DNA from 4 places in the Shewanella sp. 10N.286.48.B5 genome. Region 2 is predicted to be linked to each of the others. Evidence: predicted binding sites of a transcription regulator. Region 2 holds the regulator's gene; each other region holds the start of a gene.
What was found. The regulator sigma-54, encoded in region 2, starts transcription at its own class of promoters, with help from an activator protein. The targets are predictions, from matches to a motif close to GTTGGCACGNNNNTNGNNT.
Positions count from the first base shown of each region.

Region 1: the regulator sigma-54 is predicted to act here: its motif matches at 3,665-3,683, upstream of BCU57_RS10775 (YggN family protein).
Region 3: the regulator sigma-54 is predicted to act here: its motif matches at 5,494-5,512, upstream of BCU57_RS08690 (YccF domain-containing protein).
Region 4: the regulator sigma-54 is predicted to act here: its motif matches at 6,092-6,110, upstream of flhA (flagellar biosynthesis protein FlhA).

Region 1 covers NZ_MCVG02000001.1:2,522,209-2,530,275, forward strand. Annotated here, with positions in the region: gene BCU57_RS10765 (DUF885 domain-containing protein) at 1-568, shown strand, start outside; gene BCU57_RS10770 (LysR family transcriptional regulator) at 1,242-2,183, opposite strand; gene BCU57_RS10775 (YggN family protein) at 2,730-3,539, opposite strand; gene glsB (glutaminase B) at 3,938-4,852, opposite strand; gene BCU57_RS10785 (50S ribosome-binding protein YggL) at 4,861-5,187, opposite strand; gene trmB (tRNA (guanosine(46)-N7)-methyltransferase TrmB) at 5,243-5,959, opposite strand; gene mutY (A/G-specific adenine glycosylase) at 6,123-7,259, shown strand; gene BCU57_RS10800 (oxidative damage protection protein) at 7,269-7,547, shown strand; gene BCU57_RS10805 (aryl-sulfate sulfotransferase) at 7,869-8,067, shown strand, end outside.
Region 2 covers NZ_MCVG02000002.1:325,403-333,469, reverse strand. Annotated here, with positions in the region: gene mgtE (magnesium transporter) at 1-21, opposite strand, end outside; gene BCU57_RS16355 (HPr family phosphocarrier protein) at 220-492, opposite strand; gene rapZ (RNase adapter RapZ) at 518-1,366, opposite strand; gene ptsN (PTS IIA-like nitrogen regulatory protein PtsN) at 1,363-1,806, opposite strand; gene hpf (ribosome hibernation promoting factor) at 1,809-2,096, opposite strand; gene BCU57_RS16335 (RNA polymerase factor sigma-54) at 2,120-3,604, opposite strand; gene lptB (LPS export ABC transporter ATP-binding protein) at 3,739-4,470, opposite strand; gene lptA (lipopolysaccharide transport periplasmic protein LptA) at 4,470-5,180, opposite strand; gene lptC (LPS export ABC transporter periplasmic protein LptC) at 5,167-5,727, opposite strand; gene kdsC (3-deoxy-manno-octulosonate-8-phosphatase KdsC) at 5,724-6,290, opposite strand; gene BCU57_RS16310 (KpsF/GutQ family sugar-phosphate isomerase) at 6,292-7,269, opposite strand; gene BCU57_RS16305 (calcium/sodium antiporter) at 7,338-8,067, opposite strand, start outside.
Region 3 covers NZ_MCVG02000001.1:2,011,569-2,019,635, forward strand. Annotated here, with positions in the region: gene BCU57_RS08650 (chemotaxis protein CheV) at 1-367, opposite strand, end outside; gene BCU57_RS08655 (lipocalin family protein) at 586-1,134, shown strand; gene BCU57_RS08660 (LON peptidase substrate-binding domain-containing protein) at 1,220-1,768, shown strand; gene BCU57_RS08665 (sigma-70 family RNA polymerase sigma factor) at 2,017-2,679, shown strand; gene BCU57_RS08670 (hypothetical protein) at 2,672-3,049, shown strand; gene BCU57_RS08675 (ChrR family anti-sigma-E factor) at 2,934-3,356, shown strand; gene BCU57_RS08680 (hypothetical protein) at 3,950-4,123, shown strand; gene BCU57_RS08685 (1-aminocyclopropane-1-carboxylate deaminase) at 4,355-5,350, opposite strand; gene BCU57_RS08690 (YccF domain-containing protein) at 5,594-6,007, shown strand; gene BCU57_RS08695 (EVE domain-containing protein) at 6,105-6,560, opposite strand; gene BCU57_RS08700 (LysR family transcriptional regulator) at 6,605-7,537, opposite strand; gene BCU57_RS08705 (homogentisate 1,2-dioxygenase) at 7,786-8,067, shown strand, end outside.
Region 4 covers NZ_MCVG02000001.1:468,516-476,582, reverse strand. Annotated here, with positions in the region: gene BCU57_RS02065 (protein phosphatase CheZ) at 1-492, opposite strand, end outside; gene cheY (chemotaxis response regulator CheY) at 507-890, opposite strand; gene BCU57_RS02055 (RNA polymerase sigma factor FliA) at 932-1,651, opposite strand; gene BCU57_RS02050 (MinD/ParA family protein) at 1,644-2,525, opposite strand; gene flhF (flagellar biosynthesis protein FlhF) at 2,530-3,915, opposite strand; gene flhA (flagellar biosynthesis protein FlhA) at 3,946-6,045, opposite strand; gene flhB (flagellar biosynthesis protein FlhB) at 6,161-7,291, opposite strand; gene fliR (flagellar biosynthetic protein FliR) at 7,299-8,067, opposite strand, start outside.

The DNA.
Region 1 (8,067 bases), on a different contig from region 2:
GGCTTATCATGAGGGGATCCCTGGGCATCACATGCAAATTGCCATTGCCCAAGAGCTGGAAGGTATTCCTAAATTTAGAAAATTCGGTGGCTATACTGCCTATATTGAAGGCTGGGGTCTTTATACTGAATACTTCCCTAAAGAAATGGGCTTGTATGCTGATCCCTACTCTGACTTTGGCCGCTTAGCGATGGAGCTATGGCGTGCTTGTCGTCTGGTTGTAGACACAGGGATCCACACTCAACAATGGACTCGTGAGCAAGGTATCCAATACTACGTAGACAACACCCCAAATGCTAAGTCTGATGCCATTAAAATGGTAGAACGCCACGTGGTGATGCCTGGCCAAGCTACTGCCTATAAAGTCGGTATGATTAAAGTGTTAGAGCTACGTGAAAACGCCAAGCTTAAATTAGGTGACAAGTTTGATATTCGTCAGTTCCATACCCTAGTACTGCAAAATGGCCCTGTACCATTAGATGTATTAGAAGCTGAAGTGGACAATTGGATTAATCAAACCAATAAACCTGAGCTATTAAGCCAATCAGCAGACTCAAATCGCGGTTAATCAACCAATCGATTAAGTTATCTAAGGCCACTTTTTAGTGGCCTTCTTTTTGGCTCGTACTAAAGCCTAAGTAATGAAATCTAAGTAATGAAATCTAAGTAATGAGCGCCACTCTATAAATTACCAAGGCAATAACAAGTTCAATAACGAGTGCATTAACAAATGCTATACCCGACAAATATATTCAATTGGCAGCTTAAAAGAGAACAAAAGTACAAAGGCGAGAGAGTAAACAAATTAAGCGGATATTATAGGGCAGAAAAAATAACCCCAGCACAATGTCTGGGGTAAACCAATTAAAACTAGGATGATGGTTTCAAAGCCGGCATTGTTCTGATTTTAAAACCTCTGCCAGCAGTGATTCAAAACTTGCGAAGTTGCTGATTTGCACAAAAAGCTGAAAAGGGGTCATTTCTCAACAAGATGCGTGACTCAAATCATTCCGAATCAACTGAAATCTATTGTATTGATTTAAGAACAGAGTTCAAGCAGCTTTTTATACTCCATTAATAACTCAGCACAGAAACAACCTGAGCGTTTTTCAAGCACAAGACAATCAAGTTATTGTTTTTATTGTGCAAATAAAAAAGCCGCAACTTAAGTTGCGACTTTGTTTTAAAATTCGAACAATGTTTCCAGTTTTAGTTACTGACTTAGAAACCCCATTGAATGGCTATTTACGTAATTTGTATAAATGATCAAACTTACCATCCCAATAAGGTGTAGTACCAATATGACCTTTAATAAATTCAATAAATGCACTTACTTTAGGGGCAAGGTGCTTACGTCTTGGGTAAACAGCCTGTAGCGGTAAGTTGTTGGTCAATTGCCAATCAGGTAATAACGGCACTAATGTACCTTGTTCGATTTCATCTTCAAGTAAATAACTTGCTAGGTAGGCAATACCTAAACCGCTAACCGCGGCCGATTTTAATGCTGGTGCATTATCAACCCGGAAGTTACCAGAAACACCAATTTCACAGTAATCATCAGCTTTCTTAAACTGCCACATGCTGTGCTCATGCCACTCACCTTGGTAGACTAGACAGTTATGATCAACAAGTTGTTCAGGTCGAGAAATATTGCCATGTTGGGCAATATATTCTGGCGATGCCACTAATAAGAACTGACACTTCATTAATGGTCTTGCAACCATACCTAATGGTAGCTGCTCAGACATAGTCAAAAGTAAATCTAAACCTTCACTAACCACATCGACTTTATGATCCAGTAAGCTAACTTGTAGCTCAAGCTCTGGATGTCGTGCCATAAACTCAGGTAATGCAGGAATAATATGCATGGTACCAAAAGACTGAGAAATACCGACTTTAAGTACACCACGGGTGGCATCATTTAGATTATGCACACTAGCAACGGCCTGCTCTGCATCACGTAATAACTCCTCACCTTGTATGTAAAGCAAGTTACCCGCTTCAGTTAAACTTAAACTACGTGTAGTACGTTGGATGAGTTGAACCCCAAGTTTATGTTCAAGATCAGCAACCTGAGTACTTACTTTGGACTTAGATATACTCAACCTTCTGGCAGCGGCACTGAAGCTCCCGGCTCTAGCAACATGAGTAAAAATAGCAATAGGTTCTAATAGTTCTAACATTGGAGTCGCCTTAAGCTGTTTACGACATTAAAAATATTTTTTGAGTTCCAAGTAATGTCGCTTATTACAGACAATGCTGCATAAACGCCACCTACTTTATATGGTTCTTTAAACGTTGCGCCACTCACCCAAAAAGAAATTAAATTTCGATAGTCCATTATCATGAATAGCCAACCAAAACTAAAACAACAAGTTAATTGGTTAACGCCATACAGTTTTATAGTTTTAGGAGTATACCAAAAATTGTATAAATGGCTCTATATTTATAATATACAATTTTTTTATCAGAACAAATCTACGATAAACTGTAATATTAATGACATTTTCTCAACTTGAACGGTGGCAATTAGACAAAAAACGACTAGCTCGGCTAGCATATCTCGCTACAAAGTAGCGCAAATAACAGATAGTTAACTAGAGCTTGATTGGCGGGTGAAGTTTTTGATTGGTAATTTAAGCGGGAATGGTTTAACCAAAAAGCCCCTGCACAAGGTACAGGGGAAGGTCAGGTGCATTTTGACAATGCTAGAACTTACAAGGTTACCGCTACTCAGTATCTGATAATGTCGCTAATTCATAAGAAGATAGCTGTGGGATGGATTGACGTAATTCACTTTCAAGCACCATTAACTGCTCAAAGTTACCGCAGACTTTTTTGGCTTTAGCTTCTATGGCCTCTGATTGCTCAGAAATCTGCAATTCAACATCTTCACCGATTCTTTCCATTTTGCTTGAAAAGGCAGTCATTTTTTCATCAAAGCTTCCGCCTTCTGAAGACATCATTTCAGCCCCTAGCGCCATCATAAAACTGCCCATGGAGTTTTTAATCATTTGCTCCATTTCTTGTTCAAACTCTTCATTAAATGCTTCTTCTAACGAAGACTCTGTCGCGCCAAGATAAAACTTATCCCCTTGTTGATATGCTGCTTGGTCAACACGGCTTTGAATTCCAGCTAAAAGCTCATCCAATTTAGCCGCGGTGGCATCGCCAAAAATAGGGGTTAATGCCATGCTCACTGCATCTGTTGCCAAAATAACAGCATCATCAACTAAATCAATTACCTCTGGGATCTGTTTAGATACTTGCTCCGAATAATCAGCTAACAAAGCTGCTTGCTTATCATTTAGTGCAACTTGGTTGCCATCAATATATAACTTTCCAAGTTCGACTCGGTAAACCTCAGCGCCTTTTTCGCTAAAGGATAATTTTTGTGGCTCAACGGTAACATCATAGTTTAGGGTCACGTTGCATTGATTATCTTCAAGGGACATTTTGGCCACCGCAGGCGTCATAGCCCCTGCGGTAAAAATTAAACCAGTTAGTGCAATACTTTTAAATAAACCTTGGGTATTCATTAGCTCTATCCTTGCTGTTAATCGTTATGTAGATAATCAATGGGGCGAGTGGCTAAACTGCTCACTAAGCTACTGCCAACGTTTTGATATCTAGTTTCAATGTTAATTAGACTGATACCAAGTTATTGCACAGGCTGTGCCAAAAACATAAATAAGCTTTTTATCAATAACTTAAAGCAGGTAATAACTAATAGGTTTAGCTTTTAGATTTGGATTTATATTAACTATGTGTGAAATAAGCCAAATGTTGGTAATTTTCATCATCGCTATTATATGGGTAGATTTAAGAATAGATGATTTTCAAACTCGTGGATGAGGATACTAAAAAGACAATGGATGATTTCAAGCTTAACATTTGAAAATGGGCATAAAAAACTTGCCCAGCAACATAAGCGAGTTTAAAAAATTGAGCGACCTAATGATTGTGATAAATGCTCAAGCATGCGAGTGCCTGCCAGTGAGTTGCCATTTTGATCAAGTTCAGGCGACCATACGCAAATAGACATGTCCCCAGGGATCACCGCAATAATGCCGCCGCCAACACCACTTTTACCTGGCATACCAACCCGATAAGCAAACTCACCTGCGCCATCATATAAACCTGAGGTAGCAAGCAGTGCATTTAGCTGTCTGGTTTGTACTGGGGTAACGATTTGATCCCCTGCTAGGCTTTTACCGCGATTGGCGAGATAAAACATCGCTTTTGATAAGTCAGCGCAATTCATTTTTAATGAGCAGTAATGAAAATAGCTCTTTAATACTGTATCAACATCGCCGTTAAAATTACCAAATGACTTCATTAAATAGGCAATAGAGGCATTACGGGCACTAAACTGAAATTCTGAATTAGCCACCACTTTATCAAAAAGTATGTGAGGGTTTTCGCTCAGGTTTCTAACCACTTCAAGCAAGTGATGCTTAGGTGCACCAAGGCGCGCTTGAATTAAATCTGCTATCACTAATGCACCAGCATTAATAAATGGATTTCTTGGAATGCCTCGTTCAAGCTCAACTTGAACCAATGAGTTAAACGACTGACCTGAAGGCTCTTTACCTACCCTGCTCCAAAGTTCATCTTCGGAGTACAAACTTAGCGCTAAAGTAAGGCTGAATACTTTGGAGATAGATTGAATGGAAAACGGCTCAAGATAATCCCCAGCGCCAATGGTGTGACCATCTGCGCCAGTGACTGCTATTGCTATTTTGTTTGGATCTACGTCAGCCAATGCTGGAATATAATCTGCGACTTTCCCTAAACCAATAAGTGGCCGAACCTTGTCGACCACTTCATCAAGCAATATTTGCTCAGGCATTAGCTATATTAGCCCCACCAGATGTCGTACAGTGCACTAACTTCAAGTTGTGGCACTTTTTTCGCTTCCCAGAAGGCTTTAACAGCAGCAACATCTTCTTCGGTACATTTACCGATCTCTTGTGTTGCAATAATGCCTTCCCACATTTTATGACCGCCGCCATGGAAACCTAGCTTACGAGGTTCAATGACTTGTTCAATGAACTCATCAACAGCTTTATCAATATCTGCTTCAGAAATTGACTCATCAAAAGTCCAGTTGATATCAAAACCAAATTCTTGGAATTCATCAACGCGTAGTTTCTTACGTAAACGGCGAGTTCGGGTCTTAGCCATGGTTATTTCCTAGTTAGTTGATTAAATAGCTTATTTTAACAATATTTTATTATAATTATGCAATACGTTCGAACATTATGTCCCAAACGCCATGACCTAAACGATGGCCGCGGGCTTCGAACTTAGTTAGCGGGCGATGATCTGGACGTTCAACTACAGTATTGGTTGCTGATTGGTTTTTATAACCTTCAGCCACAGACATCACTTCTAACATGTGCTCGCTGTAGTTTTCCCAATCTGTTGCCATATGGAAAACACCGCCAATCTTAAGCTTACGACGAATTAATTGCGCAAATTCAGCTTGCACAATACGGCGTTTGTGATGACGTTTTTTGTGCCAAGGATCTGGGAAAAATAATTGTACTCGGGCAAGTGAGCCATCAGCAATGCTGTTTTCAAGCACTTCCATCGCGTCATGATGATAAACACGTAAATTAGTAATTTCAGCTTCACCGGCATCAACTAAACATGCGCCAACACCTGGTTTATGTACTTCGATACCAATGTAGTTTAACTCAGGAGCCGCTTTAGCCATTTCAACTAAAGATGCACCCATACCAAAACCAATTTCTAATACGGTATCAGCATCACGCTTAAACACTTCAGCTAAATTAATCGCTTCTGGTGTGTAATCTAAACCCATTGCAGGCCAATGTGCTTCAATTGCGTTTGCTTGGCCTTTGGTTAAACGGCCTTCTCTTAATACAAAACTTCTGATTTTACGAATATATTTGCCATCTTCGTTAAATTCAGCGGTGGTAACGTCGCTCATGTATGCCTCATCATTTGAATAGCGTTTAAATTGCCGACTATTCAAAGTTTCATCTTTGTTCCAATAATAGTGGCTAAGTATATCTTAAAATCACCATGACTAAAGTATTTATCAGTTAACAGGCTCCCTTGTTTATAGAATATTCTCCATATACACTGCGCTGATGAAAAAAGTTAACTCCTTTTCTGAGCGGATCACCGCTTGGTACGATTTACACGGACGCAAGACCTTACCGTGGCAAATCAATAAAACCCCATATAGAGTGTGGATTTCAGAGATCATGCTGCAACAAACTCAAGTTGCCACTGTTATCCCCTACTATGAAAAATTCATGCAAAGCTTTCCCGACATTAAAGCCCTTGCCAATGCCAGCGAAGATGATGTACTGCATCATTGGACGGGGTTAGGCTATTATGCCCGCGCCCGTAATCTGCATAAAGCGGCTAAAACAGTTTGTGAGCAACATGCAGGCAAGTTTCCTGAAGCGCTAGATGAAGTCATAGCCTTACCGGGTATTGGCCGCTCGACTGCTGGGGCCATTTTGTCATTGTCCCTTGGTCAGCATCATTCAATATTAGATGGAAACGTTAAACGGGTACTTGCCCGTCACGGCGCAATTGAAGGTTGGCCAGGTCAAAAAGCAGTTGAACAACAATTATGGCACTTAACGGATAAGTTAACCCCGCAAAAAGATGTGGTTAAATTTAACCAAGCCATGATGGATATTGGCTCTGCGGTTTGCACTCGCAGTAAACCCAATTGTGCTCAATGCCCTGTTGCAATTGATTGTAAAGCGCAGCTTGCTGGCCGACAGACAGAATTCCCCGGTAAAAAGCCTAAAAAAACCATTCCTGTAAAATCTGCATGGATGCTAGTACTGCATAAAGATGGTGAAGTCATTCTTAATAAAAGACCACCAGCAGGCATTTGGGGCGGCTTATGGTGTTTTCCTCAATTTGATACTGAGGCGGCGCTGCTTGCACATATCAGTGCTAATGGGTTTAATCACAGCAGCAATGAATATGCCGCAGCAAAAAACAACAATAATGAACAATCACAATGGCTTGCAGGATTTAGACATACTTTTAGTCATTTTCATTTAGATATTCAGCCTATCTTAGTTAATCTCGGCGAAAATCAACAATCGCCTCAAATTGACTCAAGTGTAATGGAACAAAATCAGACACTCTGGTATAACATACATCATCCCGCGAAAGTTGGATTAGCCGCAGCAACTGAGCGGATTTTATCTAACTTAGCCGCTCTTTTAGCAGTAGATCCCGTCAAGGAATCCCTTTAAGGAATAATCATGGCTCGTAATGTTAATTGCGTATATTTAAAGAAAGAAGCTCCAGGTTTAGATTTTCAACTTTACCCTGGCGATCTAGGCAAGCGTATCTTTGATTCAATCAGTAAAGAAGCGTGGGCACTTTGGCAGAAAAAACAAACCATGCTAATCAATGAAAACAAACTTAACATGATGAATGTTGATGACCGTAAACTACTTGAAGAGAATATGGTTAGCTTTTTATTTGAAGGCAAAGATGTTGCCGTTGAAGGTTATGTACCTCCAAGTGAAGACGAGTAACTAAATAGCTAACCCCTTAGCTAGCTGAATAGCTTAAGAGCCTACTTTAAAACCGCTAACGGCGTGTTGATATAAAGTAGGCTTTTTTATTCGCATCAATTACCAATCACTTTTGAGACAATTGTAATAAGCTTCCCATCGGTTTTAAACAGTTGTTACTCCACAGCCTATTCACAAAAGTTCCCTAAATTTAGTTAAAAATCTTATTTCGTGAGCTATTAATCAAAAGTAAAAAATTATAACACTTTCTGTTAGTTACACTGCATTATTATCGATTATGCCAAGGTATACTGCCGCTATAACTAATTTCAGAGTGTGCCCATGCTAAAGCCAATACTTTATACAACATTGACCTTGTCACTGCTTTGTTCAATCAATAATGTTAATGCAGACCCCATGGGGATGAAGCCAATGCCAGTGGCAGATGCGCCATTGGGTTATATCATTCATAATCCCTATGAAAATGCCCCACTAACGGCTTTAGTGACTCTTAATGGCCATAAAATTTCCAATGTGGATG
Region 2 (8,067 bases):
GTCGATGACTTCAATACCCATTGGCTACTCCTGAAAAGACGATGATGAAATGTTAACTTAACTCACCGGAAAGAATGAAGAAATTTCTAATATCTGATGGCTTGATGCGCAATTCATAAATACGCTAATACTGCTTGGTGGTGTGTTGAGTATAGCTAATAAAATAATGGAAAAGGTGAGTCGCTGTGTTTCCTTGGAGATGTTACTGGGCGCAGGCGGTTAGCTTTCTTCGTCAAATTTATCGTTGATTAACTTGCATACGGCCTCAAGGGCTTTTTCTGCATCACGGCCTTGAGCTTCAACAGTAATGATTTTACCAATGCCACTTTCTAACATTAATAACCCCAATACACTGGCAGCACTGGCTTGTTTCTCACCTTGGATAAGGGTGATAGTTGCGTCAAACTCGGTAGCTAAAATTGCCAATTTAGTCGCCGCTCGCGCATGCAAGCCTAGCTTGTTACTGATGGTAATTTGCTTTGAATAGGCCACCGTTTTGGCTGGCGTTGTGGTTAGCTTATTCAATGCCAAGCTCTCTATGGCGGGCGCTGACTTTGTGCTTAGAGTTGTTGAAACGTTTAGCGAGCTGATCGGCAATATAAACCGAACGGTGCTGACCGCCAGTACAACCAATGGCAATGGTCAGGTAGCTGCGGTTATTACGCTCTAAATGTGGCATCCAAGTGTCAAAAAGGTTTTCAATTTGCCAGATAAACTTATTCACCAAAGGCTGTCGCTCTAAGAACTCTTGCACGGGCGCATCTAGGCCTGTGTAGGGCCTTAACTCAAGCTCCCAGTGCGGATTCGGTAAAAAGCGCACATCAAACATAAAGTCTGCTTCAGCCGGCATGCCATGCTTAAAGCCAAATGACTCAAAATGTACCACTAATTCTTTATCAACACTGCCTAGCAAGATTTGCCGAACATGATCGCTCAATTCGTAGATATTAGTTTGCGAGGTGTCGATATAGTGATCAACCATTTTGGCTATGGGTTCGAGTAACCGCCCCTCAAGCTTAATGGCTTCTTGTAACGAAATTTGATTCTTAGACAGTGGGTGTAATCGGCGGGTCTCACTAAAACGCTTCAGTAACACTTTATCGTTGGCGTTTAAAAAGAAACTGGTAATGCAGGTATCGTCAGACAGTAAAGCAATTTGCTCTTTGAGTACTTTGCCTTGCTCTTCGATATTACGCACATCGACGCTAATGGCGACAAGCTCGTTACTATCTTTAAGCTGTTCAAGCAGGCTGCCAATCAGTGGCAGTGGCAGGTTATCAACACAGTAATAACCTAAATCTTCAAGCACTCTCAGTGCGACTGATTTTCCTGAACCTGAACGTCCCGATACGATGACAAGTTTCATGCAGTAATAACCTGATAAAGTTCTGTAGCGTCATGACTCTTTCGAAGTCGTTTAAGTATCAATTTATCACTGAGTTTCTCTGCCATGCTAGATAATGTGCTTAGGTGTTGCTGGCACTGATCTGCAGGTACAAGAAGCGCAAATAAAATATCTACAGGTTGCTTGTCTATGGCATCAAAGGCGATTGGCTCTTCGCATTTGATTAAAATAGCAATGGGTTCTTCGATATTATCTAAGCGCCCATGTGGAATTGCTATGCCATTTCCTATACCTGTACTGCCCATTTTTTCACGCGCTATTAGACTTTCAAAAATAGCCTGTGAAGAAAGGGTTGGGTACTGGGCAGCCATTAAATTGCTGATTAATTCCAGTACCTTTTTCTTACTGCCCGGAGTGGCACAGGTAGTGCACGCCGGCTGCAGGATGGTACGAAGTTCCATCGTTAATGCTTAGTGAGTTTCTCTTTATGTTTAATTACCTGACGGTCTAGCTTATCTATCAGGGCGTCTATTGCCACATACATATCAGCGTTACGCGATACAGCAAACACTTCACCGCCTTTTAGGTGCAGTTTGGCTTCGGCAATCTGTTGTAGCTTTTGAACATCGAGCACAACGTGAACATTATTGATCTGTTCGAAGTGTCGTTCAAGCTTTGAAAATTTTGTTTGCACGTATTCCCGTAAAGATTGAGTTATTTCAATATGGTTTCCAGTCAGGTTAATTTGCATAGGTCATCCTCCAATAACAAAAGTTATAAGCTTTTGCGTTGGTTTGAGGGAGGGATGAGCATTGCCTCTCGATATTTGGCTATCGTACGTCGAGCAACGTTAATCCCTTGTTCAGCCAATAGTGTCGCCATTTTACTATCACTAAGAGGCTTTTTCGGGTTTTCTGCAGCTACGAGCTTTTTAATAAATGCGCGAATTGCTGTAGAAGAGCATTCTCCACCATCATCGGTACTTACATGGCTTGAGAAAAAATATTTTAGTTCAAAAAGTCCACGGGGGGTATGCATGTATTTTTGGGTCGTGACCCGCGAAATGGTCGACTCGTGCATTTCAACCGCTTCAGCAATATCATTGAGCACCATCGGCTTCATGGCTTCTTCACCGAACTCAAAGAAACCTTGCTGAAATTGTACGATACAGTTAGCCACTTTTAGTAAGGTTTCATTACGGCTATCGATGCTTTTGATAAACCATTTAGCTTCTTGTAAATGACCACGAATAAATTGGCTGTCAGCTTGGCTTGAACCGCCTTTGGCCATAGCTGCATATTGCTGATTAACGCCAATTTTAGGCATGTTATCGGGATTTAGCTCGACCACCCAGCGACCATTCTTTTTAAGTACAGTAACATCAGGAATGACGTACTCATCTTTAATGGGGGTAATTTGCAAGCCTGGACGTGGATTGAGCGTTTGAATAAATTCAATGGCTTCACGTAAATCATCTTCTTTAAGCTTGGTTTTACGCATCAGTAACCTAAAGTCACGACCGGCGATTAAATCAAGATGATCTTTAATCAGTAACTTAACATTATCTATGCAAGGAATTTCATTAGGGTATTGGCCTAATTGAATTAATAGACACTCACTTAAATCTCGCGCTGCAATGCCGACGGGATCGAAGTGTTGTACCCGTTTAAGTACAGCTTCAACTTCATCGAGTTCGATATCGTCAGTGCCTAAGGATTGCAAAATGTCTTCAACGCTCTGGGTGAGGTAACCGCGCTCATCAATGGCATCAATAATGGCGGTTGCAATCACTAAGTCATTTTCAGAAAAGGGAGTGAGGTTTTTTTGCCATTCAAGATGCTCATACAAGCCTTCACTGGTTTCGCCTTGAAACGGCATATCATTACCGCTCGATACTGCGCCAGAGCCAGAAGTAGGCGAGGCGGTATACACCTCATCCCATGTGGTATCCATAGGGAGTTCTTCAGGCATAGAATCTTTAGTGAGCGATTCAGTGGTATCAACCGTTGAGGTGTCTTTTTCTATGGTGACTTGGCTATTATCACTAAAATCGGTGTCAGTTTGCAGGGCGTTTTCTTTTACGGGCTCTTTGGCTTTAGTGAATTCGTCTTCAAGCTCTAATAGCGGGTTTGAATCAAGTGCTTGTTGAATTTCTTGCTGTAGCTCCAATGAGGAAAGTTGCAATAAGCGAATCGCTTGTTGCAACTGTGGGGTCATGGTTAAGTGTTGACCCATTTTGAGTTGGAGTGAGGCTTTCATGTACCGCTTGTCCCTAATTGAATTACATCATCGCGACGAACAGTGTGGGCGCTAGTTTATGATCCTAGAAAAATAGACTAGATTAAGGTTTGTTGTTGGCCGCGAATGCCATACTAAAAACTGAATAGTGCTAACTATAGCTTGAATTGTTCACCTAAGTATACCGACCTAACTTGCTGATTGACTAAGATCTCAGCAGGTGTTCCTTCAGCAATCAAGTTTCCGTGACTCACAATATATGCTCGCTCACACACATCAAGTGTTTCACGGACATTATGGTCGGTAATTAGCACCCCTAAACCACGGCTTTTAAGTTGTTGAATAATTTTCTTGATGTCGATTACTGAGATAGGATCTACCCCTGCAAAAGGTTCATCTAATAAAATAAACTTAGGATTTGCCGCTAATGCGCGTGCAATTTCAACTCGGCGACGCTCGCCTCCCGATAACGCCATACCTTGGCTATCACGGATATGAGTTATGTTAAATTCTTCTAATAAATGTTCCAGTTCTTCAATGCGCTGCTCATTTGATAAGCTTTTGCGAGTTTGAAGCACTGCCATTATATTATCGTGTACTGTGAGCTTACGAAAAATACTGGCTTCTTGAGGTAAGTAGCCAATGCCTTTTCGGGCGCGCAAATGCATTGGATCTGCGGTTAAATCATCTTCATCGATCAGAATGCGGCCCTTATCACTTTTGACTAGGCCTACGACCATATAAAAGGTGGTGGTTTTACCCGCGCCATTAGGGCCAAGTAAGCCAACAATTTGGCCGGTTTTTACCGTCAGGCTGACATCTTTTACTACCTGGCGACTTTTATAACTCTTAGCGAGATTTTCAGCGGTTAACGTAATTTGGGTCATTAGTCATTTTGCTCAGCTGCTGGGGCTGACAATGTCGCCTGCGCCTCAGCGTTAAGTGATTCAGTTACTTCGGGTGTTTCAGTTGAGTTCACAGCCTCTACAGCAGATAAATTGTTGTTTTCAATTATAGCTGGTGGCGTGTCATCACCGGGTTTAGCGCTGTCTGGTAAATGTGGTTGCTCATCTTTTTTCTTTTCAGAATCAATCAAGTCTGGGTGACTTTCTGGTTGAAAAATAGTGATAACCCGATCTTCACCAGTACCGGTGCTTTCAGCAATTAACTGCTGCTTTTCAATGTTGTAGCTAATTAGGTTACCAGTAACCTGGCTGCCAGCTTGGTCCAATTTAGCATTACCCGTTAAGGTTAAAATGCTAGTGGCAAGCTCATATTTAATTTCATCGGCACTGGCAGTACCAATACGGCCATCATCTAACTCTTGGGAAAATGTCGCAGGGTTACCTGTGGCAACCATGGTTTTTTGGGTGCCGCTTTCGGTGCCAAATGCGCGTAATTCGTCGGCATTAATGTTAATCGACCCTTGAGTCACATTAACTGGGCCATAGAAGATGACCTGATTGTTTTTTATGTCAGCTTTTTGGCTCACAGCTGCGACTTTAAGCTCTTGCTGTAAATCGCCTTCTTTTGCATAGGCGCTGGCAATACTGACTACACTGAGTAGTGAGGCAATCAAAAGTTTACTTTGCTTCATACGTTCCTTCTACTTGACTTAAAAGTTCAAGTTCTTGAGCATTTAAATCAGCATACAGGCCTAAACCTTGTATATTAAAATCTGACCCAGTAACAAAAATTTGTCTATCTGAGGTCAAAATCATGGTGTTCATATCGAGTGCCAACATGGTGGTTGTCAAAGATTGTAATGGCTCGTCGATGTTTATTGCATCAATAATAACATTATTTTCTAAAACTACTTTGCCTGTTTCATTATTCAGCTTGCCTAAATCTGCGCTTAATTGCCATTCGGCTTCACCATTTTCAGGATAAATAAGGTAGACAGGCTCAGTAAACATGGTTTCATTACTTTGCTGAAAGTGCTCCATGTATTTCGCTGAGACTCGGCTTTGCACTAAACCTTGCTCATTAAATTCAGTGGTGCGTAAGTCATTGGCGATAAAATCAGGGCGAGCAGGGGCAGGCAATTTACTTGCCTCCATCTGACTACGTTTAATTTGTACTTGCCAATAAAGGACTAAGGCTGCGCCAAAAAATCCGATAATAGCGAAGGTCACTCGGCTCATATACTCATTCCGTGGGCATTTTCAAACTTATCTTGGCTAAGTAATAGCAAATCGGTGAGTTCACGTAATGCGCCATTTCCGCCGTTAATGGTGGTGGTCATATGGCAATGTTGTTTAACATAAGGATGGCCATCAGCCACACAAACTGCAAGGCCAACCTGTTTCATCACAGGTAAGTCAACCATGTCATCACCAATATAGGCGACTTCATCTGGGCTAACGCCATAGGTATCTAACAGGCTTTGGTAAGGCACTAGTTTATCATCAACACCTTGATAAATATGAGTGACACCTAAAGCGGTCATTCTATTTTCCACAATGGCAGATTTACGCCCGGTTATCACAGCAACATGAATATTACTGGTTAAAATAGAGCGAATGCCATAACCATCACGGGTATGAAATGCTTTTAACTCTTCCCCTGCATTACTTAAATAAATACGGCCATCGGAAAATACCCCATCGACATCGCAAATAAGCAGCTTAATTTTTTTGGCTTTTTGCCAAACATCATCAGAGATTGGGCCGTAAAAACCTTGGTGCAGTGTTTCGTGTAATGACATGTTAAATGACTCCAGCTTTAACCATATCGAGCATGTTAAGTGCGCCGACTGGGCGTTGGTTCTCGTCTACGACAATTAAACCGTTAATACTTTTTTCTTCCATAATCTGTAATGCTTGCGCGGCTAAAATACCTGGGCTGATGGTAATGCAGTTGGTTGTCATTACATCGGCAATAGCGGTAGTACGCAGGTTCACTTCAGCATCGATGACGCGGCGTAAATCACCGTCAGTAAAGATCCCGACTAGCTTGTCTGCATTATCGATCACTGCAGTCATACCTAAACCTTTATTTGAGATCTCATATAGGGTTTCAGTAATGCAGAGCTCACTTTTCACCAGTGGAATATCAGCGCCTTTGTGCATTACATCGCTGACTTTAAGTAATAGTTTACGACCTAAAGATCCACCAGGGTGGGATAGGGCGAAATCATCACGGGTAAAGCCTTTCGCTTGCAATAATGCTACGGCCAAGGCGTCACCCATCACCAAGGTTGCGGTAGTGCTTGATGTTGGTGCTAGCCCTAATGGGCAGGCCTCTTCAGGCACTTCAATACATAAATGCAGTTTAGATAGCTTGGCCATATTGGATTCTGGTTTACCCGTAATCGCGATTACCGGGACCCCCATGCGCTGTATAACGGGCATTAAGGTGAGAATTTCACTGGCTTCACCAGAATTTGATATGGCTAAAATAATATCATTTTTTGCCAGAGCGCCTAAGTCGCCATGGCTTGCTTCGCCAGGGTGAACAAAAAATGCAGGCGTGCCTGTGCTGGCGAGTGTGGCAGAAATCTTATTGCCAATGTGGCCAGATTTGCCCATGCCCATGACAATGACTTTGCCTTTACATTCTAAAATGAGTTCACAGGCTTGGCCAAACTCGTCTGAGTCTACATATTGATAAAGGTTATCTAATGCTGCCTTTTCAATATCAATGACTTGACGACCCCATTGGCGCAATTGTGTTTGTTCTGTCATATGTATCTCTCTATTGTCCAAAGCGATTTCGGGTTACGCTTTGGTGAGTCACACATCTTTATGCCCCATTATTGTGATTGAAATAAGACAACTTGGTACGCAATAAAGACGATTAATAAAAGGGCTCCATGCCAGCGAGTAAGCTGCTTTTTAGCGCCACTCGATAATACCAGTACTGCTAATGCGGTGCTGGTTGCTAGTACCATGTAAAAATCTCGACCGCTTGCATTTATGTCGATTTCACCTGGGGCAATCAGCCCTGGAATGGCCAGCACTGCTAAAATATTAAAAATGTTTGAGCCAACAATATTACCAATCGCGAGGTCGTCTTCTTTTTTTAGGACGCCAGCGATGCATGCTGCTAGTTCCGGTAAACTGGTGCCAATGGCAATAATGGTCAGGCCGATGACCAGATCTGACAAGCCAAATGTCTTGGCAATGCCTACCGCGCCTGTCACCATCCAGTCTGCCGAGAGTGGCAATAACACCATACCAACAATGATCCAGATAATAGCATGTAATGTGGGTACATTTTTAGGGATCTCTGCGTCAGACTCATCAGCTAGGACATCTTTTTTCTTATTTCGCATCGCGCTCCAAATGAAATAGCCCATCAAGGCGAAAAATGCGATTAATAATACCCCACCTTCAACACGGGTGAGCATGCCGTCGTGAATAAGGTAGCCAGCTAATACGGTTGCCGCAATCATGATTGGAATTTCACGCTTTAAGGTTTCTGAGCGAACTGAAATAGCCCCAAACAATGCGGTAACCCCTAATATCAAGGTGATGTTAGCC
Region 3 (8,067 bases), on a different contig from region 2:
GCGGCATAATATCGCCCCAGGTCATATTGACAATATGCTCTACCTTGCCAACTAAAAAGCCCTGCACACTGCGGTTATACTCAGTAATAATCAAATTACAGTCATCTGAGACTGGCATAGGGCTAAAGCCAATAGCACCGCGCAAATTAATCACTGGAATAGACATACCACGAATGTTGGCAACACCACTAATGTTTGGGTTACTGCCAGGTAATGCGCTTAAAGGCGGAAGCTTAACGACCTCTTTGACTTTGAACACGTTAATAGCAAATAATTGGGTGGCACTAATTTTGAACAACAGTAACTCTAAACGGTTCTCACCGACTAATTTAGTACGTTGATCGACTGAATCCAGCATTTTTTTCATTATTATTTCTCGTTAACTCGACCTTGGTTCTACTAGCCATTAAAAAATTTTTAGCGGATACAACAGCGACATTGACTAAATAAGGTTGGCTGTAAAACATCATTTAGAACAGATATTAACCTAATAAATTTTAATATAGATCTTATCGGCAGCATCGTACGTAACATGAGGAATTAGTGCAAATTCAACTCAAGATAAAACTATAGGGATCACAACAAATGACATCGACCAAGGTTTATAACAACATAAAAAGCATCGCCTTGTGTGCCTTGCTAGTTAGCGGAACAAGCGCTTGCACTATGCTCGATAAAAAAGTGACTGTGGTTGAAAACTTTAAACTCAACAATTACCTCGGTAGCTGGTATGAAATCGCCAGACTTGACCATTCATTTGAAAGAGGCCTTTCAAAAGTCACAGCCAACTATTCTGTTGATGGCGATAAAGTTGTGGTCATCAATCGAGGTTATTCAGACGAAAAAGCACGTTGGAGTGAAGCAGAGGGTAAAGCCTACTTCATTGAAACGGACAATATTGGCCGTTTAAAAGTCTCTTTTTTTGGGCCGTTTTATGGTGCCTATCAAATCCATGATTTGATGGAAGATAAAAACGGAAACTATATAAGTTCGTTAGTGATAGGTCCAAACAATGATTATGCGTGGATTTTATCGCGCACACCTAACATCTCTGCCGAGCATAAACTCAGATTCACAGAAAAAATGACCGCATTAGGCATTGATACTCAGCAATTAATTTGGGTAAAACAATAGTGATCATTACCCTCAATATCACCGTATAAACTATTGAAAACATGAATACTACATTCATCATTAAGTTAGTAATAAAGGTGCTGTTATGAAATTGCCTCTGTTCCCATTATCCATTTGCTTGTTACCTCAAGGCTTCACGCAATTGCGCATTTTTGAACCAAGATATAAACGTTTAGTGACTGAATCACTTAAATCAGGTGAAGGTTTTGGCTTATGCATGCTAACCAGTGACAACCAACTCATGCCTTTAGGAACTTGGGTTCATATTATCGATTTTGAAACGCTAGACGATGGACTATTAGGTATTAGTATCGAAGGTAAACAGCGGTTTAAAATCAATCAGTTCGATACTGAAGCTGATGGTTTAAAAAGAGGTGATGTCAGTTTAATCCCCGATTGGCCGCAAACAGATATAAAGCCCAAACAACATTTTTTAAAGAAAACCTTACAAGAGATTTTACAGCAGTACCCACAACAATTATCTCACTATAAAGATGACGACTTTAATAATTTGTCATGGGTCTGTCAGCGCTGGTTAGAGATAATGCCCATTAGCCCAGAGGAAAAGTACCAGTGCATTAATAGTCATAATCACGAAATGACCCAAGCCTTGATCACCAGCATTATTAAGTAATCTTAACGCATTCAAAATCAGGTGGTTAGCGACTTTAACTCAAAGCAAACCACTCAAATTTTTAACTCTTAGTAATAAATGATAAAAAAGTTGCACATTTTTAAGCCTTTTTTGAACCATCTTTCATCCTTTTGCGTATCAACAAGTAACTTTCGGATTTAGTCAGCTTTTAACCTGCTATATAAAACAGATTAATGCAATATATGTGACTAAAGCTCTCTTAACACTGACGATGCGAGTGAAAATAAATGCAAAATTTTCAATCACAAACGGTTCAAAGTCGTTATGATAAAGGTATGTTATCTAAAAATACAAAAGCAATAGATACTGCCATGAAATCAACCGATAAAAATGATGTCGAAGCCCAGATGCTTGCAGGCTTAATGCTACGTGTTGCAAATCATAGAGATAAAGCTGCTTTTGCTAAGCTGTTTGCTCATTTTTCGCCCAAAATACGTTATTTTGGGATCCAACGTTTGAGCCAACAAGGCTTAGCCATGGACTTAGTTCAAGAAACCATGACCCGAGTATGGACTAAAGCCCATCTTTATAATGTTGATAAAGCTGCAGTAAGCACTTGGGTGTTCACAGTCATGCGTAATCAGTGCTTTGACATGTTGCGTAAAGTGCAACATAACCGTGAAGATGCGTTTGGTGACGATATTTGGTCTCTATTCGATTCTGATGGCAGCGATGAAACTGAAAATGACTTCAAATTGTCTGCCACCTTGCTTAAACACGTTGAGTCACTACCGCCGCTGCAAAAACAGGTGGTGCAAGGCATTTACATGCAAGAGCTCACTCAGCAAGAACTGGCAGATAAATTGAAAGTGCCCATTGGCACGGTTAAATCAAGACTCAGATTAGGATTAGAGAAGTTAAAAGGCTTCATGGAGAAACATTATGATTAATTATCACCCCGATGAGCAATTACTTTCTCTCCATGCCAAAGGAGAACTGCCTTTGTCTCTATCATTGGCCGTGTCAGCCCATTGTGAACTGTGTCGTCATTGCGCCGATAAAATTGAGCAACTAACTTTGGTTGCTGCTGAAAACAGCTTAAATGCGCAACCCACAGCATCACTAGATTCAAGCATAAATGAAGCTATGGATGCAGAGCTTGAAGCCATGCTTAACACTATGATGCAAATGGATGATGCCGTTGATGTATCGCCAAAGCAAACCAAGGTCGCAGTCAAGGTCAAAGGTCAAAGGTCAGCAATACAATTTACCGGCTGCATTTCGCCAGCAAGTAGAAAACCATTGGCAAGGTATAGGTAAAGTCAGTCGGTTAAGACTCGACACCGGCGAGAAACAAGCAAGAGCGAGTTTACTGCATATTGATAAAAACGGCGAAATCCCACAGCACACCCATAAAGGCCAAGAGTTGACCTTGTTGTTAGCAGGCGAATTCAGCGATGAATACAACACCTACAGCGCAGGTGACTTTTTGTTACTTAATAGTGACCATGAGCACAGCCCTAAAACAGTTGAGGGGTGTTTATGTTATACCGTTGTTGATGCGCCTTTATATTTTACTAAAGGGATCAGTAAGCTACTCAACCCAATAGGCGAACTGATTTATTAATCAACGGCTTAACACTGACTCTGATTTTAAAGATAAAAGAGTGCTTTAATGACACAAAGCACTCTTTTTTTTTTGCGGTTTTTATAACAGTTATGCTTATCGTCGACTTAGCTAGATTATTTACCCTAACTGAGGATAAGTCGCCACAAAGTACAGTGTGTTGCTGCTTTTGTTGGATAAATATTCAGATAAAGGGCGATTAAGTTCACCTTTTATCCATTAATTGTCCTGAATTGTAAAAAATGTATTGCTATATAAAAAATATATGACTAATATCCTCTGTGTATTTAAGTTTTCTTGTAATTATTTGTTTACCCTTCTGTTAGTCACTCACTACATGCAGTAAACCCACACTACAAGTCATTTGCTAAGTTGTTCTCTGTCATTTGTTTGTCATATGCCTATGTTCAACTAACTACAGCAAGTAAATTGGCGATTAAAAATAGAATTGATCAAACCAGCCTACTTGTAAGTGTAATAAGCACAGTGAACTTAAGCACATAAATCTAAACTTACGCAACACGACTGCTTAAGGATAAATATTGTTATTACTTACTCACCAAAAAGGTGAAAATTAAAAAGGAGTGTGGCACATGTCATACAACATAAATGGTCATGAAATTACAGTTAATTTCCCTGTTAATTCAATATCATCAAATAAAAACTCAATAGCTTTTACCGATAGCCAAGGTAAAACTAAAACAACTTTTTCTAAGCGCACTGAAGCGTTAACATTTATGAAATGGTTACTTACGGCTAACAAGTAAGACTTTTAACGCTTGCGTTATTCATTTGCTCAGTTACTCAATAGACATCGCTTCTCGGTATTTCCTCTCACACCTTACCGGACGTTTATTAGAACTGAGCAACATGAAGTTACCCTCACCCAAGAGCACTTTTCAAATCCTTCTCTAAGCAACTCTCCAACGTCATAATTCAAATCAATTTTCAATATTGTCTCTAATGAATGCTTATCTAGCCTAGATATAAACCCGCTATCATCCTTGCTGTTGATATTTCCTTTTGTAGCGCGCTAACATGCTTGGATTACCCAGCAAGCCCCCTTGATGTAAATACATCACAGGAACAGCAGCACCTTTGTTTAAGTCATCGCCGCTTAGGTTTGCAGTATTTAGATAATGCTCCAGCATGATGAAACCAACTGGGTCATACAACAATTCAAATTCAATACCTTGCTTATTGACGTGTTGCCACATGTCATAACACTGACGGTTCAACTTACCAAAATGATACTTTTTACCATTAGAGATGATCCTTGGATGATAGTCAGTATTATCGGTTAATTGATAAAACTGCTTAGTGAGATATTCATCACCGCCAACACAGCTGCAGGTTAATACCGTTACACTGGGCAGCGAGAGGTCTGAGCTGCTGGCTGTTTTACTGAATTCGACAAAAAAACGTTGTAAGTAAAGTGCCGTGGTACCTGTACCTGAAGGAAGAAATAGCTCTAACTTTTTCATATTATTTTGTTTAAGCCATTCAATAATCTCTCGCCCTAGTTGATCAAGCCCTAGCTGAGCATATTCACAACGCCCGCCTTCGGGAACAAACACCGTACTCTTAACGACAAGCTGTTTGTTCGATTCAAACGGCGCTTGAGTATCTTGTTGTACATAAGTCTCTAGGTTCAGCTCAATACCCGCTGGCTTTTCAATGATGTTGGCGCCGTTGTCTAAGGCCGCTTTATAGTTTCCTTGGGGGTTTTGCTTAAGATAGCCAGCTATATGGTCAACATAATAATCAAGTTGCCAGCCGCGCATTTTGGCTAAGGCAGCTAAAGAGTGCAGCGAATTTGCTTGCGCTGAGCCATAGCCAACCAGTTTTTTTACTAGAGGGAAATCTTGCTCGAGAAAATATTGAAATTTTCGCGCTTTGTTACCACTGAAATCCGGGTGGAGTAAATCATCGCGTTTTACAAATATCGCCTGCTCTGCAAATCGAATGGTTTGTACTGGTGTGGTGGCAAACATGTTTATCTCAACATCAATGAGTAGAGTTATTATTTTAACTAAAAAATGTTGTTTTTAACTAACCTATTTATGCTGAGAGTTTAAGAGACAATATACCTTATAAAATTATCGTTTAAATTCAGCAAGATAAAAAATATAAATAATGTGGCACAGATTTCGCTTCAATAGTGCATAGTTCGACTAACAAACTGTACAAAGCACGATTAAAAATAGTAAGTTATTACAACAAGTAAGGGATTTTAGATGTCAGTATTAAGATTAGTTTTTAATATCGCTTGGTTCATCATGGGCGGCTTTATAATGGGCTTAGCTTGGTGGCTAGCTGGGCTCTTATGTTTTATTAGTATTATCGGTATCCCCTTTGGCCGAGCCTGTTTCGTCATTGGTGAAATGGCATTTTGGCCATTCGGCCAAGAAAATGTAAATCGTAAACACCTATCAGGCACAGAAGACTTTGGTACCGGTCCATTAGGGATGATAGGTAATGTAATCTGGTTTTTATTTTTCGGTATTTGGTTGGCCATCGGTCACCTCACCCATGCTCTAGCTTGTTTTATCACTATCATTGGTATTCCGTTTGCTATACAACATGTGAAGCTGGCTTTATTGAGCCTCACGCCGATTGGACAAACCATAGTGGCAAAAGAAAGCTATTAATCTAAACCAATTTTAATTGCTGTTACTATTGAATGTTAAAAAAGGAGCGCTAATTTATTAGCACTCCTTTTTTATGTTTAAGGCATTTATAAAGCATTTATAAGGCAACGATATAGTTGAACTCTTCTTCTGTCACTGGTTGAACACTCAACCTAGCGCCTTTACTTACTAATACCATGTCAGCAAGTTTTGGATCTGCTTTTAACTGCGCCAAGGTAATAATGCGGGTTAACTTTTGATTAAAACGAATATCTACTGCAACCCATCTCGGTTTTTGTTTATCTGACTTAGGGTCAAAATAAGCACTTTGACTATCAAAAGCACTTAAATCGTTATAAGCATCTGACGTCACTTCAGCAATCCCCACAACAGCGGGAACTTTACAGCTGGAATGGTAAAACAGCACTAAATCCCCTGTTTTTACCTCATCCCGTAAAAAGTTTCGCGCCTGATAATTACGTATCCCTTGCCAGGGTTCTGACTGTGGTAAACATGCTGCTAAATCGTCAATGCTGAACTCATCAGGTTCCGATTTCATTAACCAATACTTCATTTAAATCCTTAACAGTAAAACGATAATACTTATGCAATCCATAACTAACCAATGGCCGAATGACTAATTTTTTGATCATTAGTTGATTGATTAAAAGTTGCAAATTCTTCTGAAATTAACTCAGTAAATAATCGACCCGCCCGCCCAAGTGGCCTTTCTAGGGTAGATACTAACTGCGGGGTAAATCTAAATCTATGGCCACCAACAAAATCTACTATGGCTAAATTCTTGCCCGTAAGCTCATCATTAATAAGAAACTCCGGCATCCAGCCAAAACCTAGCCCTTTTAGTAAGGCATTTTTCTTCATAATAAAGCCTGATAAGTAAAACACTTTGTCGCCGCCAAACTGTAACTCGTCTCGGTGTAGTTTTTGCGGCGATGAGTCTTCAATGGTTAATTCTACATGTTGCTGCAGATCAGTCAGGGTAACACCGGATAACTCAGCAAGAGGATGCTGCGATGAGCAAACCAATAAACTGGTCACTGGTGGCAGTTGTTGGGCAGAAAAATAAGGCCCTGCAAGGTAATCCTTAACCAGCATTAAATCGGCTTTATCTCGCTCAAAACGATGTTGAACGCCGCCTAAAAATTCCATGTTAAGTTGTATCTTGGTAGGAATATTATGCTCAGACATGCGCTTTAACGCTGTCATGATAGGCTCCATTGGCAGCGCGCCGTCAATCACCAATTCAAGCTTTGGCTCCCAACCTTCGCTAAAACGACTGGCTAAATGTTCAATATTGGCTAAATGTTGCAGTAACCGTTGGCCTTCAGCCAAAATCACTTTGCCTTCTGGGGTTAATTCAGCCCGATATTGAGACCGATTAAATAAAGTCACCCCTAGGTGTTGCTCGAGTTTTTTTACTTGATAACTTACTGCTGATTGCGCTTTGTGTAGCCGCTCAGAGGCTTTAGAAAAACTTCCTTCTTCAACAAGTACTTGTAGCACATTAAATGCTTCTACATCGATTTTCATTTAAGCCTCCATGTCCCTATTCTGCCTTTAAGTGTTCTGCAGTCGTGACACTTATGTAAACTTTTATTAACCATCTAAAAATTAGATTGAGTTAAGTGGTTTATTATTCTTTTTTTTGTCCATCCTAGCAACTAAATTGTTAACTAGATCACAAATAGTTTATTAACGCTGCGCTAGAAAAACATTAACAAAGCAGATTAATGAAGCTCAATAACGACAACCAAACGAATAAGAGTTGAGGAGTTACGATGCCGGTTTATGTTCAACAAGGACAAATACCTTCTAAACGCCATATCGCTTTTAAAAAAGACTCTGGCGAGCTTTACCGTGAAGAACTGTTTTCTACTCACGGCTTTGCCAATATTTACTCCAATAAATATCACCATAATATGCCGACTAAGGCATTAGCGGTGGCTCCCTATGCTCTTGAGCACGGCGACGAGTGGCAAGACTCGTTAATCCAAAACTACAAACTCGATTCGCGCCAAGCTGATTGCAGCGGCAACTTTTTCAGTGCCCGTAACAAGATT
Region 4 (8,067 bases), on a different contig from region 2:
CAATATTTGATTGAGCAGTTCTCTTAGTCGATTTGAATCATGTTCGCTATGGGACATGATATGTTGAACGTCATGACACAAGGACTTAAATTCCACTAAGGAAATGTCCCTACGCATCAATTTGTCCCACATTGGCGTGACCGATTGAATGTTATTTATTATTGTATCGGCCAAAGGTAAACATTCTTCAACTGCATCCATGGTTTTATTTGCAGCTTGCTCTGTCATATCAATGACAAAGTTGAGTCTTTCTTTTGCATCGGGTATTTCATGGTTAGCAAGTTCAACCAGACGGGTATCCAATTGAAAGTCATTTAGTGAACTGTGTAACTGACGGGTCAGCTTGCCAACTTCATCAAACAGTTCACGTTGTATTGGCACTGACAGGTCACGAATGACCGCATCAGCTTGCTCTTGTTGTCCATCTTCAAGCAATTTAACAAGTTGCTGGGCTTGCTCAAGATCTATGAGCCCTGATATTGCTGCCTGCATAACTTATCCTTTGCTTAGGCTAAACGTTCAAAGATTTTATCGAGTTTTTCTTTTAACGTTGCTGCGGTAAAAGGTTTAACCACATAGCCATTAACGCCAGCTTGCGCTGCGGCAATAATTTGTTCACGTTTTGCTTCTGCTGTTACCATTAATACTGGCAAGTGTTTTAATGAATCGTCAGCTCTAATGGCTTTTAACAAATCAATCCCTTGCATACCCGGCATATTCCAATCGGTTACGACAAAGTCAAAATCGCTTTTTTGTAACATCGGTAGTGCGGTATTGCCATCATCTGCTTCTTGAGTATTATTAAATCCCAAGTCTCGCAACAAGTTCTTTATGATACGTCTCATTGTTGAAAAATCATCAACAATCAGTATCTTCATATTCTTGTCCAAGGTTTCCTCCGGTGAGCTTAATTCGTTGCTCTTATTAGTAATTATACCTGTGTCCAATGCTTGAGTTTGCCTTTGAGACGCAGCATTGCCTGACTTAAAATCTGGCTAACACGCGACTCGCTGACCTCAAGAACGGCACCGATTTCTTTTAAATTTAACGCTTCGTCATAATATAGCGACAAAACTAGCGCATCTCTTTCGGGTAATGTGGTAATTGCTTGTGCTAATGCCGATTTAAACTGCACTTCGGCTAAAGAATCAAAACTTTCATCCTCAGTTAATTCATCAGACACAATCACATCTTCTGAAACACCTAAGTCTTCAATCCCAATAACTTTTCCTACTGAAACATCGTTTAAAATATGGTGATACTCCTCAAGAGATATTTCCAATTTTTCTGCGATTTCAGTATCTCTGGCATCACGACCTAATTCTTGACCCAGTTCATCGATAACTTGTGCAACACGGCGTTGGTTACGATGTACCGAGCGCGGCACCCAATCACCACGGCGAATTTCGTCGATCATCGAACCACGAATTCGGATCCCAGCAAAGGTTTCAAATTTGGCGCCTTTAGAGCCATCAAACTTTGATGATGCTTCCAGCAGCCCCATCATCCCAGCTTGCAATAAGTCATCAAGTTGTACCGATGCTGGCAGCCTTGCCAACATATGATGTGCAATTCTTTTTACCAGCGGTGCATACTGTTCAACAATTGAGGTTTTATTATCAAACTGAGTATACGCGGCGGCTTTATTCACTCGGTGTATCCTCTTTTACTTCTTTGCGCTGAACAAGACGTTCAACAAAGAACTCTAGATGACCACCAGGCTGCTGTGGCACAGGCCAGCTCATAATTTTATTGGCTAAACCGTGGTAAGCAATGGCTGCTGGTGATTTTGGAAATGCTTCCACAACCAACTTCTGCTTACGTACTGATTTACGTAAATTTTCATCAAATGGCACTGTCGCAACAAGCTCTAAAGCCACATCTAAAAATCTATCGGTTACTTTACTTAACTTGGCGAATAACTCCATGCCTTCTCGCAAACTGCGCACCATATTTGCCACAATTTTGAAGCGGAACACACCGTGCTCACGACTTAATATTTTGATCAGGGCATAGGCATCGGTTATTGATGTCGGTTCATCACAAACTACAATCAATACATCTTGTGAGGCACGGGAAAAACTCAGCACCATATCAGAGATACCCGCTGCGGTATCAACGATTAAAATATCAAACTGGGTTTTCATATCGCTAAAGGCACGAATTAATCCAACATGTTGCGCTTGGGTCAATTCCACCATCGCTTGAGTGCCTGATGTGGCAGGTACAATACCAATGCCTTTCGGGCCTCGAACAATAATGTCGTCTAATTCTGCTTCGCCAGATAATACGTGAGATAAGTTTTTCTCAGCTCGAATACCTAACATCACATCAACGTTGGCGAGTCCTAAATCGGCATCGAGTACTAAAACCCGTTTGCCTTTCTCAGCAAGTGCTACCGCGGTATTAATCGACACACTGGTTTTACCCACGCCGCCTTTACCACCGCTGACTGCAATTACTTTTACTTTATCGTTATTTGGTTGATTCATCATACGTAAACCACTTGCTTGATCTCGGGTCATATCTTTACTCGAATGCATAGGCCATGTCATTTGACCACGCAGTGTCAGGTGACGTTTGAGGTTTTGTTTCGTTAAGTGCTGCTAACGCTTGTCTTGCTAATGAAAGCGTATCGGCAACCTGCATATCTTCTGGAACACGTTGCCCATCAGTAACATAACTTAGTGGCAACCCATTTTGGATTAATACACTTAATGCGCCAGCAATAGATACTGACTCATCTAATTTTGTCAGTATACACCCAGATAACGGGATTCTTTTAAAATGTTCTACGGCATCGAGTAACACTCTTCGTTGAGAGGTTGCCGACATCACCAAATAACTACGAATGGGTATTCTGGTGTTTGCCATCAAATCATCTAACTGCTGATAAAGGCGTAAATCTCGTTGCCCCATACCCGCAGTGTCAATCAATACTAACTTACGATTCTTAAACTGATAAAGAATTTGTTCTAATTCAGTTAAATCATGTGCTTGTTTAACTGGACAGCCCATTATTTTGCCATAAGTTGCCAATTGCTCAAAGGCTCCAATACGATAATGATCTGTGGTAATTAACGCAACTTGTTCTGGGCCATGATGAGCGGCAAATCTGGCAGCAATTTTAGCCAATGAAGTGGTTTTGCCGACACCAGTTGGACCGACAAATGCGACTACGCCACCAGTGCGCACAATATCGTCACCTTGGTTATCGAGCAGGTTGGCCAAACTTTGGGGTAAGGCTCTGACTAAATCGGCGGGAGAAAACTGCTGACTTAGGCTGGATAACTTGGCAGCGACAGCAGGCGAGAACTCTGCGGCAATTAATTTACTTTCAAGCATCGCGCCCACAGGATCGGTGCGTTTTTTCTGTTCTTTCATTAATGAAGAAACTTGATGAGTTAGCAAACCACGCAGTGACGCCATCTCTTCGCGCATTGCTTCCATTTCAGCTGAATGACCTTTATTTGGAGATCTAGACGGCTCAATGTGTTGCTGATGCTGTCTTGGTTCTTTAGCTGCAGGTTTGCTTGCTTCTAACTGTTTAGCCCAATCTGGTAATTCCGGCTCTTCATGTTGCTGGGAAATTTGTTGCTGCAGGCGGCTATGCTGCTTTTCTAATAACGCCTGTAATGAATCAGCTACTGGCGGTGGGCTGACTTTAGTGTGTGCTTTAATAGCAGGTTTATTAGCACCAATTGACACACGGTCTTCAGTCACATTCATAAAGGCAGCAACGGGCGATTTTACTGCAACATCAACTTTAGGCTCATCGTAGTCAACTGCTGCAACAATTTCGATGCCACCAGTTACTTTCTTATTCGACATGATCACCGCGTCAGAGCCCAAAGTCTCTTTGACTTGAGCTAATGCTGAGCGCATATCCTTGGCAAAAAATCGTTTAATTTTCACTACGTACCTCTTTCAAACTGAAAGTCATTGCTATTGCCCAACTGCAGATACTATGCGTATTTGCTTTTCATCGGGTATTTCTTGGTAAGAAATAACCCGTAAATTAGGAATGGTGTATTTCACAAACCGCGACAAAGTTGACCTAAGCATGCCTGATGTCAATAAAATGGCTGGTTGACCGACCATTTCTTGCTTCTGAGAAGCATCTAATAATGACTTCTGCATACGTTCTGCAAGGCCTGGCTCAATATTGGGCCCTTCACCGCCGGTTGCCTGCATAGACTTGTGCAACATCTGTTCCAACTCTGGCGCCAATGTTATGACAGGGATTTCCAATTCGGGCCCAGAGATCTCTTGCACTATCATTCGTTTCAAGGCAATACGTACTGCAGCGGTTAACACTTCAGTATCATTACTTTTGCTGCCGTATTCTAACAGTGTTTGCACGATTGTGCGCAAGTCTCGGATAGAAACTCCTTCATTAAGAAGGTTTTGCATCACTTTTACCACTGAACCTAGCGGCATAACGTCTGGTATAAAGCCATCCACTAACTTCGGCGAGTTTTTCGATAGCATATCCATTAACTGCTGCACTTCTTCATAGCCCAATAATTTAGCCGCATTATTGGTCAGTAACTGGCTTATATGAGTAGCAACAACAGTCGCGGTATCAACCACGGTATAACCTAATGTTTGCGCATGTTCACGTTGCGCTGGAGCTATCCAAACGGCTTCTAAACCAAAAGCTGGATCTTTGGTCTCTATGCCATCAAGCTTGCCGTAAACCTGACCTGGATTAATCGCTAACTCGCAATCATGTCTTACTTCTGCTTCGCCAACTACCACGCCCATTAAGGATATTTGATAGCAGTTGGGGGATAAATCTAAGTTGTCACGAATATGCACTGCCGGTACCAAAAAGCCCAATTCCTGCGATAATTTTTTACGTACCCCTTTAATTCGACTGAGTAACTCGCCGCCTTGACCTTTATCTACCAGCGGAATAAGTCGATAGCCCACTTCAAGGCCAATGGTGTCTACATGATGTACATCTTCCCAGCTTAGCTCTTTGGGCTCAGCCTCTTTGACATCGCTTGGGCCTTTAACTGCTTTTTCTAGCGCAAGGGTTTTATTGTCGTTATTGCGTTTATAAATAAAGTAAGCTGCGCCTGCGGTAATAAATGCAAACGTTAAAAACGCGAAATGTGGCATACCAGGTACAACACCCATAACAAAAAGCACGGCTGATGCAATGGCCATAGACTTAGGACTATGGAACATTTGGCTGATCATCATCCCGCCCATATCGCCAGACTCATTTTGGCGCGTCACCATCAAGGCGGCGGCGATAGATAAAAGCAATCCGGGTATTTGCGCCACCAAACCATCACCAATGGTCAGTAAGGTATAAATCTCCACCGCGCTTGAAAAATCCAAGCCGTGCTGCACCATGCCGATGACAAAACCGCCAAGGATATTAATCACCAGAATCATAATCCCAGCAATAGCATCCCCTTTCACAAATTTTGACGCACCGTCCATCGCGCCATAAAAGTCAGCTTCTTTCGTCACTTCAGCACGGCGAATACGTGCCTGATCTTGAGTTAATGTGCCGGCATTTAAATCGGCATCAATGGCCATCTGTTTACCCGGCATGGCGTCCAAGGTAAAACGCGCGCTCACTTCTGAAATACGCCCCGCACCTTTGGTTACTACGGCAAAGTTGATGATGATCAGGATTAAAAACACCACTAAACCCACAGCATAGTTACCGCCAATCACCACCGAACCAAAGGCTTCAATCACTTTACCCGCGGAGTCACCACCGTTATGCCCCTCAAGTAACACTATTCGTGTTGAGGCCACATTCAATGCTAAGCGTAATAAGGTGGCCACCAGTAAAACAGTCGGAAATGCGGCAAAATCTAGTGGGCGATCACTATAAATAGCGACAAGTAACACGATTAAAGCGAGGGAAATGTTAAAGGAGAATAGAATATCAAGCAGAAATGGCGGCATCGGCAATACCACCATACCTAATGCAGCCAGCACCAATAAAGGGGTACCAATACCTTTGAATGTGCTAAATCGTATTTGCTTTGCTTGACCTAGCGCTGTCTTTACATCCATTAACCGTAAACCCTTTCGTAATATTTTTGACGCTGACATCAGCGAAATGCAATTACTAAGCCAAGCTATTAGTTAATAGCAGCTGTTGCGGTTTGAGTGCCTAAAAACACCGCAGCTAATGTTTTAAATCATCCGGAATAGGTTGATTGAGCGGAATAGGTTTTGGACGTTTACCGCGACCCTTTTGGTATTGTTTTAACTGAAATACGTAAGCTAAGATTTGTGCAATGGCGGTAAATAGTCCTTCCGGTACCTGTTGGTCAATTTTAGTTGTATGATATATGGCTCTGGCTAGCGGCGGCGCTGATACAATTGGCACTTCGTGCTCTCGGGCTATTTCGCGAATTTTAAAGGCCACATCATCAACCCCTTTTGCCACTAAAAATGGCGCAGATGAACGACTGGCATCATATTTTACTGCCACAGCGTAATGCTCTGGGTTAACCACAATCACATCGGCATTGGGCACTTCAGACATCATGCGTTTATTGGCCATCTCATGCTGCAATTGCCTAATACGGCCTTTTACTTCAGGCTTACCTTCAGAGTCTTTATACTCGTCTTTAACTTCTTGTTTGGTCATTTTAAGCTGTTTATTGTGGTTCCATATTTGAAATGGCACATCAATCACCACAATCAATAGCATTGATGAACACAATAAAATAAACATCCATACCAATAGATCCAGCGCGTGGTAAATATTTCCCGGTAAATGACCCATAGATAAGGTCAAAATATCGTAAAAATAAAACGACAATAAAAAATACGCCGATATTGCCACCACCAAAAATTTAGCAATACCTTTAGTTAGTTCAACTAAGGCCTGGGTGCCAAACATTCTTTTAAAGCCTTTAGCAGGGTTCATTTTACTGCCCTTAGGCATAAAAGCTTTAACCGAAAAAGTAATACCGCCTAAGACAATATTGCCAAGAAAGGCAATAAAGGCGAGAAAAGCAATGAAACTGAATAATGGCCAAGCAAGCTCAGCGCCAATAACCCCCCAAACTAGGAACATAGAGTTGGTGTCATAGATCTGATCCCGCTCCATGGTGAGCATTTGCGTCATCACGCTGTGTAAGCTGCGCGCCAGATCTTGGCCAACAAACGCAAACCCCACAGCAGATGCTAATAATACTGCTGCGGTTCCTAACTCTTTAGAGCGGGCGACCTGACCTTTTTCACGGGACTGTTCCAGTCGCTTGGCGGTGGGGTCCTCGGTGCGTTCTTGACCGGTATCTTCTGCCATCTTGTCCCTACTGGCTTATGGAACCGTCAATGTGACAGGTCAGTTGTAAAATATCACACATCAGCAGCTGGGCTTGCAGCCACACCTGATCAAAATGAGACATGATAGGGCCTAGGGTCAGCCAGAGAATAAATAAGCCACTGACCATAGTCACTGGAAAACCGATGGCAAAAATATTCAACTGCGGTGAAGCCCGGGTCATTACTCCAAACGAGAGGTTAATAAGCAATAATGCCACAATCGCTGATATTGACATGGTTAACGCCGCGCCAAACATATAACTGCCAAACTCGGTAAGTTTTTTATAATTGGCAATGCTAAAGCCTTCGGTTGAAACCGGAATGGTTTCAAAGCTGGCCACCAGCATTTTAAACATCAATAAATGACCATCTACACTTAAAAAAATCAAGGTCGCCAGCAATAAAAAGAAGTTACCCACTACCGGGGTTTGCTCACCGGAACCTGGGTCCACCATGGAAGCGAAGCCTAAACTGGTTTGCATACCAATAATTTGCCCTGTTAATACAAAAGTTTGCATCACTAAAATGGTCACAAAACCAATAGCTGTGCCCACTAAAATCTGCTGAGCTGAAACAAATACTGCAGTTAATGAAAATAGCTCCACATATGCTGTTTTTGGCAGTACCGGCGCAACGGCAATGGTGATGGCCATCGCCAATAATAAGCGGATCCGCGACGGAGTCGTATTGGCGCCAAAGACCGTCATTACCATTAGCATTGAAGAAATACGAAACAGCGGCCAAATATAGGCGGCA